3 regions of the Paraprevotella xylaniphila YIT 11841 genome follow, and region 1 is predicted to be linked to each of the others. Evidence: riboswitches for the same ligand, from Rfam matches in the RefSeq annotation. Region 1 holds a riboswitch; each other region holds the start of a gene.

Region 1 (4,251 bases):
GGTTGCGAATCGGACCGCCAGGCTCACGGTTATATTTCTCATTGAAAAGAACCCGGATATCTATCAGCCGCGCCTCTTCGCAGTCTTCCACCCGGATGTCCTCGAACGACACGTCCTCCACCCGGTTCTTGTCGCCCACGCATACGGCCATCACTCCACGATAGTTGTCGTCATCCTCATCCACGTTCAGCACGTCTATGTTGCGGAACCTTACGCTGCGAAGCGTCTCCCCCTTCGGGGAACGGTCGTCACCATGGCCTCCCACGTTAATGGCATGCGCCACATCGGCCCACAAAATGGAATTCTGCACCGTCAGGTTGCTTGTCCCTCCCCAAAACCACCACCGGTGATTATAAAATGCCAGGCAGTCGTCGCTCGTACGAAGAAACACATCGTCCACCAACCAGTCATGGCAACACATCAAGTCAATCCCGTCGCTCCACCCCCGGGATGAAAAGCTCTTCACATTCCTGACCGTCACCTTCCGGCTTTCTCCGCCCATTATGGTGTAATGCCGGGGGTTGACCACCGTAATGCCTTCTACGTGCACGTTGCGCGAACGGGTGATTTCCACGCCGCGCAAAGGCTGGAACAGCATCCCTCGTCCCACAATCCGCACATTCTTTGCCCTGTCCACCCTGAGCTTGGCTTTCACCAAGGCCCCCGGCGCCAGGTAAACCGTGCAGTTGCTCGGTACGTCTATCTCATCGTTGGGCAGGTCCTTGGGCTTATGCACGCCGGGACCGAAATAAATCAGACGGCAATCTTTCCGGAAAATGTCTTTCGAACCTCCATCCCAGACCACGACGCCTTCGCCCCCTGTTCCGTCATACGTCTCCGTCTCCACAGCATTGGCAAACAAATGGAGATTACCCATACGGTCGCCCCCGAACTCCACACTCAACTTGGCCGGACGCTCCAGGCGGAACGTCAAGGCGTGCCCGTCCACCTTATTATATGATATACCTCGCGAAAGAGGACGTATCTTCACGTCATCCACCGGTAAACCATGCGCCACGACCTTCACCTCCACCGGCTCGTCTGCGTCGAACTGCGCCATGGCAGCCCGGCTCTGCGTGTCCATGTCCACCTCCACTGAAAAAACCTGTAACTCCCGCCAGGCATTTTCCGTCCCGGCCTCCCTGACGTACACCTTGTAACGGTTGTCGTCCACAACGGCCTGGTCTTCTATCTTCGGATACACGAGTATTTTCGCTTGCATGGGAAAAGAAACGAAGAAGGCTCCCAACGCGCCACATAATATCTTATTCATACTACCAACTTTACGTGAATATAATATATATACGAACGAACCTCATAAAATACCAATCGGAATACATTATATTATACTTAAAAAATATTAAATCCAAAACCCGGCATGCCATTGACATTCTGACACCATGTCATTTCCACACCCCCAAGAATTGCGTATTCGCACACAGGCAAAGGCTGCGACAAGAATAACGCAACCATACAGCCCTTCAGGAATAACAAAATGACAACCCTTACGCAAGAATATTTATCCTCTGTCACCCGTCCATGCCTTTCCTTCCGCATGAAGCGGCTCGGTGCGTAAGCCTAAAGACACATCCGGCTTGCATGATGCCACCGGATTTTGGAACGGAAAAAGCAACCCAATAAAGCCGGCACACGGTTTGCAAGCCGGAAATTTGCCGGAAAAAAGACATTTTTACGGCGTTTGAAAGAGAAACACGAGCCGACATGCGGAGAATGATTTTCCGCTTTCAGCCGAATGGTTTTCCATTCTCTTGAGATTGAATTGCATATATGCGGGAGATATGCAAAACAACAACGCATATACCGTATAAATATGCAAGAAGAGGCTCTATATGCTACGGTTCAGCCGTTTTTGGCCTGTCAGATAAAACGAAAACGCTGTCTTTTGGGACTGAAATCCTCCCATACAGTAACAAAAAGACATTCCCTACAAGCCCACCCGACATCTTCCGCCCTACGGAAAATTAATTTCTTTTGAAACCATTAGGCTGTAACGGAAAAAAGACGTACCTTTGCACAAGAATCGGTTCTGTGTGCAAGTCCTTGCGCACGGATTAAAAGGGAATCGGGTGCAAATCCCGGACAGTCCCGCTGCTGTGATGCTCCGTGAACTTTCTGAAAAAGCACCATCACCACTGGCCGTTTGTTTCTCAAGGCCGGGAAGGTTTCAGGAAGGGGGCGAGTCAGAAGACCTGCCGTTCGTTAAAAAACTGTTCTTGCTCGTGGGTTAGGAGAACATGTAGGATAAATGAAACAAAGATGATTAAAAAAGTTTTGATCGCCAATCGTGGCGAAATCGCTGTGCGGGTCATGCGCTCGTGCCGCGAAATGGGTCTGCGTACCGTGGCCGTATTTTCTGAGGCCGACCGTACGTCAAGGCACGTGATGTATGCCGACGAAGCTTACTGCATCGGCGCGGCCGAGTCGCACGAAAGTTACCTGAACATCGACCGTATCATCGAAGTGGCCGCAAAATGCAAAGCCGACGCCGTCCATCCCGGTTACGGCTTTCTGTCCGAAAATGCGGAATTTGTACGCCGTTGCGAGGCCGCAGGCATCATCTTCATCGGCCCGACAGCCGACACGATGGAAGCCATGGGAGACAAGATTGCAGCCCGCCAACGCATGATGGCGGCAGGGGTACCGGTGGTGCCAGGCACTGCCGAACCGCTGAAAGACGCCGATGAAGCCGTACGCATCTGCAAGGAAATCGGTTTTCCCGTCATGCTGAAAGCCTCCATGGGTGGCGGCGGAAAAGGCATGCGCCTCATCCATAGCGAAGACGAAGTGAAAGAGGCTTACGACTCGGCCCGTTCGGAATCCATGTCTTCCTTCGGGGATGACACGGTATATCTGGAGAAATTCGTGGAAGAGCCGCACCATATCGAGTTCCAAATACTTGGGGATGCCCATGGCAACGTGGTGCATCTCTTCGACCGGGAGTGCTCCGTGCAACGCCGCAACCAGAAAATCGTGGAAGAAAGCCCTTCGCCTTTCCTCACGCCGGAACTCCGCCGGGAGATGGGCGAGAAAGCCGTTGCCGCCGCCCGGGCGGTGAACTACCGTGGTGCCGGTACCATAGAATTTCTGGTGGACAAATACCGCCACTTCTATTTCTTGGAAATGAACACCCGCCTGCAAGTGGAACACCCCATCACGGAAGAAGTGGTGGGCGTAGACCTTGTCAAAGAACAGCTCCGCGTGGCCGACGGTGAGCCTCTGCGCTTCAAACAAGAGGACCTCTCCCAACGCGGACACGCCATCGAGTGCCGCATCTGTGCCGAAGACACGGAAAACGGGTTTATCCCCTGCCCCGGCATCATCCGCCAACTCACGGAGCCGAACGGCATCGGCGTGCGTATCGACAGCTACGTGTACGAAGGTTACGAAATCCCCCTCTACTACGACCCGATGATCGGCAAGCTCATCGTATGGGCCACGAGCCGCCAGTTTGCCATCGAACGTATGCGGCGTGTGTTGTATGAATTCAAAATCACGGGACTGAAAACCAACATCAGCTACCTGCGCCGCATCATGTACGCCCCGGCTTTTGTGAAAGGTGAATACGACACTTCATTCCTGTCAAAATATTCCCGTTCGCTGCAACGCAGCAACGGAGAGAACGAAGAGATAGAAAACATGGCCATGATTGCTGCCTACGTGGACTACCTCTTCAACCTGGAAGAGAACAGCCCCGTGCGCACGACAGACTCCCGCCCCATCAGCCGTTGGCGCGAGTTCGGCCTGCAAAAGGGAGTATTACGTATATAATAAGGAAAGGGATATTTTATGGAAATGCACATAGGAGACCGTGTCGCGGACGTGACATTGGTAAACAAAGAGGGAAACCGCGTGGAACTCACCATCGACGGCAAACCGTGTGTAGTGGACATCGTCATGGCCGAGAACGGTAGTTGCTCCATCCTGCACGACGGCAATTCCTACAATGCGGAACTTATTCGCGGAGAAGGCGGAAAGAGCTACGACGTGAACATGTTCTACCGCTCCTACCACGTGGACGTGGTGGACACGCAGGCCAAGTACCTCCGCATGAAAAAGCATGCGGACGAACGCCAGTCGGATAAAATCGTGGCACCCATGCCGGGCAAGGTGGTCAGCATCCCCGTACAGCCGGGAGACGAGTTGAAGGCAGGTGACATCGCCATCGTACTCGAAGCCATGAAGATGCAAAGCAATTATAAGGTCAGTTCGGACTGCAGGGTGAAAAACATT
Region 2 (4,251 bases), 1.4 Mb from region 1:
TGAGGTGGAGTTTCGTCACGATGCTTGCGGGGATGCGGGGAGTTGGCGGAGCGATGCGCTTGTGGCCTTTGATTTAGGGAAGCTTCCCGATACGGGAGGGCGCACGGTCAAGCTGACGTTGGTTTGGCGGTCGTTCCGGGGAAGGAGGACGGCAGAGTTTGATTATTGTACCCGTAAAAAGACAGGAAACGTGGCAAAACAAATAGAACAAATGCAAAGAGGAGGTGCGTTACGATAGTATTAGGGGACAGATAACCGTTCGTTCAGCATGACGCGTATCGGAGACGAAGGCGAACAGGATTTGGTTCGAGGTATACAGCGGGGCGACCGTGTAGCGATGAAATTATTATATTGTCGCTATGCAGGTTGCCTCACAGCCGTGTGTTCCCGTTATGTGGCTTGTATGGACGATGTGAGAGATGTCCTTCAGGATTGTTTCGTGAAGATATTCACTTCCATTCACGGTTTCGAGTGGAGGGGTGAAGGCTCTCTCCGGGGATGGATGGTACGTATTGTGGTGAACGAGTCATTGAAATTCTTGAAGCGCGGCCGGCAGTTGGAATCCCTTGGCGACGGATGGGACGTACCGGACACGGTCGAGGATGAGCCGGATGCGGGGGACATTCCGTCTGAAGTTCTTCAGGAAATGATTTGCCGTTTACCGGCAGGGTATAGGGCTGTTTTCAATTTGTATGTGTTCGAAAGGAAGAGCCATAAGGAGATTGCGGCGATGCTGAATATAAAAGAGAGTACATCGGCTTCGCAACTGCATCGGGCAAAGGCGGTGTTGGCAAAGGAAGTTCAAAGATATAAAGCTCAGGTCAATGGAAGATAAATGGTTGAATGAATGGCAAAAGAAACTGGACGGTTACGAGGTCACCCCTCCCGACGGGCTGTGGGACGGGATAAACAAGGCTTTGGAAGAGCAACGCCTGTCCGTCTCCTCTTCTCGTGGGAGGAGTACCGTATGGCTGCGCTTGGCCGGGATTGCGGCAGCGTTGGCGATAGTTGTGCCTTTGGGAAGGAATGTGTGTCAGCCGGTTTTTATGTCTTTTGCAGACAATCGCATTCCAACCGAAGGCGTTCTTCTTGGGCCGACGGATGCCTTTTGGGCAAAAGTGCAGCGCGTGGAAAAGGAGCCATGCCGTCGTAAACCGTCCGGGAAAGATATAGTGGCTTGCGACCGGCCTGCCGTATCGGAAGAAGGTGGGAAGGCTTTAGCTGAAGAGAGAAAAGAACTTTTGGCTGAAAGAGAAAAAACGATTCCTGAAGATAGCCATGGAAATTCGGGAAAGCCTTATCCTGATGGAATAGGCCGTTATCCTGGGTCGGTTCCAAACGTCGGAAAGGTCAAGAAAGAAAGGTCGCATTGGTTGGCTGTGAGTCTTTTTGCATCCAATACTCCAGGAAAATCGATAATGAATTATGGGAACGGAGGAGTTGTCCTGATGGGAACTATCCCCTCTTGGGGACACCCCGAGGCGATGGAATGTGGAAAATTTCCGGTGACGGCCATAAGGTCTGCCCATCGGTATGTGGATGGCGTTGTCCCGATGAAACACAAGCAGCCCGTCAGGTTCGGCGTGTCTGCCTGTTATGCCGTAAACGAAAGGTTCGGTATAGAAAGCGGTCTTTCTTATACTTATCTTTCGTCAAGTCTTTCTTCTTCTGGAGAAGATTATAGTTATGAGGTCCGGCAATCCCTGCAATACGTAGGGATTCCCTTGAACTTTAAGGCCAGTTTGTGGAAGAAACGGTGGATGGATTTGTATCTGTCGGCCGGAGGAATGGCCGAGAAGTGCGTGGATGGAGATACGGAAACGGATTATACGTGGAAAGGTCGGATAAAGTCATCTACACATAAGGATGTACGGGAAAAACCTTGGCAATATTCTGTAAATGCAGCCGCCGGGATGCAGCTTAACTTGTCGTCAGTGGTAGGTTTGTATGTGGAGCCGGGAGTGAGCTACTATTTTGATAATGGAAGTTCTGTTTCCAATATCTATAAGGAGAAACCATTGAATTTTAATTTGGAATTCGGGCTTAGGTTTTCTTTCGGTTTGTGACATAAGGCTTGTCCTTTCCGAAGACCTGATTTGATCCTGTTGCATACATGTTTTTTATTTTGGGAAACTTTTGGCCTTTTCGTTTTGGTAAATTGTATTAATAATCTAATGATTATAAGTTTTTTAATTGTTTTTCGGATTGTAAAATCTGGAAACTTTAAAATAAAAACAGCGAGAACACTTGCACGAAAAAAGGAAAAGGTGTACCTTTGCCGTTGTTCAGGTGCCCTGTTTGCCAGTCGGCCGACAGGGTGAAAAGGGAACGGGGTGAGAGTCCCCGACAGACCCGCTGCTGTGAACTCTTTTATACGTTTCATGACATGCTGCATCCACTGTTTCGTCGGGCGAAACGGGAAGGACATGAAACGCGAGTAAGTCAGAAGACCTGCCTGTGACATAGCCGTACGGACTCCGGGGACAAGGGGATGACGGTGGGAACGTAATAAGAAAGATACAAAATTTTAGATGCCGGAGAAACAGGGCTTCTTTTAGAAAAAGGAGGCCGGGACTTTTTCGGCCCGGAAAATAAATGCAATATGATACAGACAGTTGTTAAAAGGGACGGGCGCATCGTGGGTTTCAATGCTCGGAAAATCGGGGATGCCATACGCAAGGCCATGGTACACACCGAGGCCGGTGAGAATGAAGAGCTGATTCATTTGATATGCGAACACGTGACGAACCGTGGCAAGGCACAAATGACGGTGGAGGAGATTCAGGATGCCGTGGAAATGGAATTGATGAAAAGCCGCCGTAAGGATGTGGCGCAGAAATATATCGCTTACCGTAACCAACGCAGCATTGCCCGCAAGGCCAAGACACGTGACATATTTCTGGAAATCATCAATATCAAGTCTAACGACGTGACTCGCGAGAATGCCAACATGAATGCCGATACGCCGGCCGGCATGATGATGAAGTTTGCCAGCGAGACCACCAAGCCTTTCGTAGACGACTACCTGCTGAGTGAAGAGGTGAAAGAGGCGGTCAAGCACAACTATCTGCATATCCATGACAAGGATTATTATCCCACCAAAAGCTTGACGTGCGTGCAGCATCCGCTCGACTACATCTTGAAGCATGGTTTCTCTGCCGGACACGGGGAGTCCCGTCCGGCCAAACGTATCGAGACGGCCAGTATTTTGGCCTGTATTTCCATGGAAACGGCACAGAATGAGATGCACGGCGGCCAGGCTATTCCTGCGCTTGATTTTTATCTGGCTCCTTTCGTGCGTGCCAGTTTCATCGAAGAAGTGAAGGTCTTGGAGGAGTTGAACGCCGAAGACTACTCTCTTTTATATCATAAGGAAGTGGACGACTTTGTCACTCGTCCTCTGGATGGCCTGACCGGCGACGCACGTATCCTCCAGCATGCGATGAACAAGACTGTGGCCCGGGTGCATCAGGCTATGGAAGCCTTTATCCACAATATGAATACCATCCATTCCCGTGGGGGGAATCAGGTGGTGTTCAGTTCCGTGAACTACGGTACGGATACCTCGGCCGAGGGGCGTTGCATCATCCGCGAAATCCTGCGTAGTACTTACGAAGGGGTGGGCAACGGCGAAACTGCCATCTTTCCGATTCAAATCTGGAAAAAGAAGCGGGGCGTGAGTTATTTGCCTACCGACCGCAATTACGACCTTTATCAATATGCCTGCAAGGTGACAGCCCGTCGTTTTTTCCCGAACTTTATTAATTTGGATGCCACGTTCAACCGGCATGAACTGTGGCGTGCCGACGACCCGAAACGTTACCTGTATGAAACGGCTACGATGGGTTGCCGTACCCGCGTCTTTGAAAACCGTTTCGGGCCGAAGACTTCTATCGGACGGGGAAATATTTCTTTTTCAACCATCAACATCGTGCGTCTGGCCATCGAGTGCATGGAGATTGTAGATGAAGAAGAACGTATCGCTCGTTTCTTTGCCAAGCTCGACCACATGTTGGAAATCACGGCCCGTCAGTTGCATGAGCGTATGGAGTTCCAGAAGACAGCCTTTGCCAAGCAATTCCCGTTGGTGATGAGTGCGCTTTGGTTGGGATGCGAGAAGCTGAAGCCCAACGATACGATAGCTCCGGTGATTAACCAGGGGACGTTAGGCATCGGTTTCATCGGTTTGGCCGAATGCTTGGTCGCTTTGACCGGCAAGCATCATGGAGAGTCGGAAGAGGCACAGCAGCT
Region 3 (4,251 bases), 2.6 Mb from region 1:
GTGCAATGGTGAGTTTTATGGTGGTTTCTTTTTTTTCTTATCCTCTTCGATATTTTGCCACATGCTTATTATCTTTGTTTATTTTATTATGGGCTGCGTGGATGCCAATGGTGCTTGATGAAAAGAAAAGGTATGGAAAGGTTGGATTGGTGTGTGACTTGTTGGTTTTGATTGGAATGGGTACGATGGTATGTATCCGATTTAATAAATCTTACCGAACGTGGGTGGCCGTGAGGCATTGGGATATGGTGCGGCCATATTTTGATAGGGAAAAATATGAGGGCATAGAGAATTGTTACAGGGTTTTGTATCCCGATTTGAAGAAAGATGTTGGTTTCCTTTTTGAGTATGGAATGTGTTTGTCGTATAATGGTCATTACGAAGAAAGCAACATAATATTAAATGAAGGGTCAAAACGAAGTTCTGACCCCATGTTTTTTAATCTCATGGGAAAAAACTTTCAAGCTCTTGGCAGGTTTGAGGAGGCTGAAGAAATGTTTTATAAGGCTTATTATAGAGTTCCCCACCGTATTTACCCTTTATATCTGTTGATGGGGTTGTATGAAAAAGAGGGACGGGATTTGGAAATGTTGGAGAAGGCTCATCAAATAGTAGGGAAGAAAGAAAAAGTACCTTCTTCTTTGACGGGATATCTTAAAAAAGAAGCAGGGCTTAAATTGCAAGAATATGAAAGAAGCAATGGAAAGGGAAAAAATATGGAAATAGATTGGTTTTGATTGGAGAGAACTAAAAGTTTATAAGGAATACTCTTCAGATGCGGTCGGCCTCTATGTACCCGTTCATGACGGCATAGATAGTCAGTCCCGATACGGAGCGGACATTGAGTTTTTCCATGATGTTCTTGCGGTGGGAGATAACGGTGGTAGTGCCGATACACAAGTGGTCGGCAATTTCCTTGTTCGTCAGTCCGCGTACAATGAGTATGAGCACTTCGATTTCGCGATGACTGAGTCCGTTGGGGTCGGTATAGGCTGTGGTTCCCGATATGGGCTTCCTCATACCTTGGGGCAGATGTCGTCCGTGAGCATGCGCATACTGTTGCAGTTGCAGCAATGCACGCACCATATTGTCTTCGTTTTGGTAGATATTCAACGTATGGAAGTGGGAGGTTTGAGGGGTGCCGGTTGTCCCATTGGTAAGCACAATGGTTTTTTCTTTCCGTTCCACAAAGAAGGCGCTGTGCTCCACAAGGGTCTGGGCTGAAATAAAGTAGTGGAAATACATGTCCGGTGTGTCGCGCATCAGTTGTTCAAAACTGTTGAACGTGCGGACGACAGCTTGTGGCATCATCCGTTCAATGAGGCCGCGTAGTCCCATACAGGTCAATGTGTTGGCTTCTATAATGGCAATCTCGGGGGATAGTTTCATGTTCACGCTCATATTTCCATGCAAAGTTACTCAAATCTCGTCGTATCTTAAAAAGAAATAAGGATGCCTTATTCCAGACATCCTTACCTTATCAAAAATTTAATTGGTTTCAAACTAAGGTGCATTGCACTTAACAAGCTGCACCTGCATTCAGGTTTTTATTACCGAACAACATTGAAGTACTTGAACCCAAGAACTTACCGTTGCTCTTCTTTGAACCTGTTGCAACTGCCATAGCTACTACGACCGCTGCGATAATCATTAATCCTGTCATAATCTTCTTACCTTTCTTTTTTAATCTAACAATCTTTTACCTAAACATTGCTCCTTCACGGAGCTAAATACCTAAAAACTAAATATCTTTTGTTCCTTATGACATTACAAAGGTACGGCGATTCTTCCTGCAAAACAAGTAAAAGGGCATTTGTTATCATTTAAATGCCCTTTTCTTGATATAAATCAATGAAAAGGTCTTGGGATACTGATTTTTTTAATAACTTTGCAACGTTTTGTTCTGCCCGGCCTATGGGAAAGCCCTTTCAGGTCGGCAGATGAAAAGGGAATCGGGTGGAAATCCCGGACAGTCCCGCTGCTGTGAACTCATTGTGCGGTTTGTTTCAAACCTCAAGCCACTTCCTTATTTATAATAATAAGGTGGGAAGGCCAACAAGCCGGAGTAAGTCAGAAGACCTGCAAAACGTAGTCATGCCGGAATCTCCGTGGGATGGGAGGAAGGTGTCTTGAGTGAAGAATGAAGATATAAATGGGCGTATACAAGGAATCTCATAAAATGAGAGGATGGTTGCTTGTGTCATTTTGTATGGAGACTGTGTTCGTGCTCGCACAAAATGGTGCAGATAGCGTGGATGTGGGGCTGAAACAGATGAAAGGTCTGACGGTGACCGAGAAGGCTTTGCCTGCCACCGTACGTTCGGGTGCTCCTGTGCAGACGCTTGATAAGGCGGAGTTGGAACGTATGGGCGTGTTGGACGTGTCGGATGCCGTACGGCATTTTTCGGGGGTGACCCTGAAGGATTATGGCGGTGTGGGAGGGTTGAAAACTGTTTCCGTACGCAGTCTGGGCGCACAGCATACAGCCGTGCTCTACGATGGTGTGGCCATAGGGGATTGCCAGTCGGGACAGGTGGACATCTCCCGTTTCTCGTTGGATAATGTTTCTTCATTGACGTTGACTATCGGGCAAAGCGACAATATTTATCAGACGGCACGCATGTTGGCTGCTGCAAGTGCGTTGAGCATCGAAACGAGCCGGCCTGATTTTGAAGGCCGGGATTTCACTCTTTCGGTAAAGGTGAAGGCGGGGTCTTACGGTTTGGCCAACCCCTCATTCTTCTATGCCCATCGGTTCACGCCGCGTTTGTCTTGTTCTCTTTACGGTGAATATTTACGTGCCGACGGGAATTATCATTTTACGATGATGAACTTGGATAAACAGATAAAAGGACGGCGTAACAATAGCGACATAGGGGCATACCGTGCGGAGGTGAATCTTTTTGCCCATTTGACAGAACGTCAGGATTTGGATGTGAAGGGGTATCTGTTCGATTCCCGTCGAGGATTGCCCGGTAGTGTCGTATATGACAATCCCTATGCGGCGGAACGGCTTTATGACCGTAATTATTTCGGCCAGTTGAGGTATGAGAACCGTTTTTCGGAGAAGTGGAAACTGAAGGCTTCCGGGAAGTTCAATTATAGTTGGAACAAAGATACGGACAAGAAGGCTGCCGGGCCGACGGAAGGCCGTTTTCGCCAGACGGAGACCTACCTGACCGCGACGTTATGGGCGATGCCCGTGAAAAACCTTTCTTTTTCGTTGGCGCAGGATTTTGTGTATAACGATTTGGCCACGACGTTGGACCAATGCCAATACCCGGAACGTTATACCAGTCTGACGGCCTTTTCAGCACAATACCGTCAACCGCAGTTTCAGGTGACGGCTTCCTTACTGAATACTTTCATTACCGAACGAGTTTCTTTAGGGATGGCTGCCGACGACCGTAAGCGGCTTTCTCCGGCGGTAAGCCTGGCGTGGCGCCCTGTGAAAAAGGCGAGTTGGCGTTTGCGCGTGTCTTATAAAGACATATTCCGTGTCCCGACTTTCAATGACCTCTATTATCTGCTCATTGGGAACAGCCGCTTGCGTCCGGAAACAACGTGCCAATGGAATATAGGGACCACCTGGGCCGGACGTATGGGAAAAGTGGCGGATTACGTGAGCTTTTCGTTGGATGCTTATTATAATAAGGTGAAAGACAAGATTGTGGCAGTTCCGACGATGTTCGTATGGAAAATGTCCAACGTAGGCAAAGTGGAGACTTACGGCGTGGATGCCAATCTGGCTGCCGAATGGGCTTTGGCAAAAGCTTGGAATTTGAGTTTGACAGGAGCGTACAGTTTCATGCAGGCGGAAGACGTGACGAAACGCGGTAGCAAGTTGTGGCGTCATCAGATTGCCTATACGCCGAAACATTCCGGAGGTGGAAGTGTGGTACTTGAAATGCCGTGGATGAACCTGGCATATAATGTGGCATGGAGCGGTGAACGCTATCGTCTGCCGCAAAACAAAAAGAGCAATCTCGTGAATGCCTATTCCGATCATAGCCTTTCCTTGTACCGTGTTTTCCGGTTCAGGGATCATAAGTTGCGCCTGCAGGTGGACGCGGCCAATCTGGGTGGAAGAAATTATGAGGTGGTGCGTTACTATCCGATGCCCGGGAGGAATTTTAAAGTGGCAATAACATATTCTTTATAAACTTTTAATAACGAAAAAAATGAAAATGAAATGGTGTAAATGGGCCATAATGGCTCTGGCTTTAGGGTGTTTTACCGCTTGTAGCGAGG

What was found. A riboswitch is a leader RNA that binds a small molecule or an ion and turns the genes downstream of it on or off. The one in region 1 is predicted to bind cobalamin.
Region 2: another riboswitch for cobalamin. It lies ahead of E0E47_RS10760 (anaerobic ribonucleoside triphosphate reductase); the one in region 1 lies ahead of accC (acetyl-CoA carboxylase biotin carboxylase subunit).
Region 3: another riboswitch for cobalamin. It lies ahead of E0E47_RS15685 (TonB-dependent receptor domain-containing protein); the one in region 1 lies ahead of accC (acetyl-CoA carboxylase biotin carboxylase subunit).

The regions. Positions count from the first base shown of each region.
Region 1 is NZ_LR215980.1:1,157,670-1,161,920, forward strand. Features, by position in the region: gene E0E47_RS04755 (glycosyl hydrolase family 28 protein) at 1-1,273, opposite strand, end outside; cobalamin riboswitch at 2,026-2,232, shown strand; gene accC (acetyl-CoA carboxylase biotin carboxylase subunit) at 2,278-3,789, shown strand; gene E0E47_RS04770 (acyl-CoA carboxylase biotin carboxyl carrier protein subunit) at 3,808-4,251, shown strand, end outside.
Region 2 is NZ_LR215980.1:2,531,776-2,536,026, reverse strand. Features, by position in the region: gene E0E47_RS10775 (NigD1/NigD2 family lipoprotein) at 1-238, shown strand, start outside; gene E0E47_RS10770 (RNA polymerase sigma factor) at 269-835, shown strand; gene E0E47_RS10765 (porin family protein) at 825-2,066, shown strand; cobalamin riboswitch at 2,271-2,473, shown strand; gene E0E47_RS10760 (anaerobic ribonucleoside triphosphate reductase) at 2,603-4,251, shown strand, end outside.
Region 3 is NZ_LR215980.1:3,715,656-3,719,906, forward strand. Features, by position in the region: gene E0E47_RS15675 (O-antigen ligase family protein) at 1-737, shown strand, start outside; gene E0E47_RS15680 (response regulator transcription factor) at 772-1,389, opposite strand; gene E0E47_RS17390 (hypothetical protein) at 1,520-1,663, opposite strand; cobalamin riboswitch at 1,882-2,101, shown strand; gene E0E47_RS15685 (TonB-dependent receptor domain-containing protein) at 2,153-4,162, shown strand; gene E0E47_RS15690 (DUF5074 domain-containing protein) at 4,188-4,251, shown strand, end outside.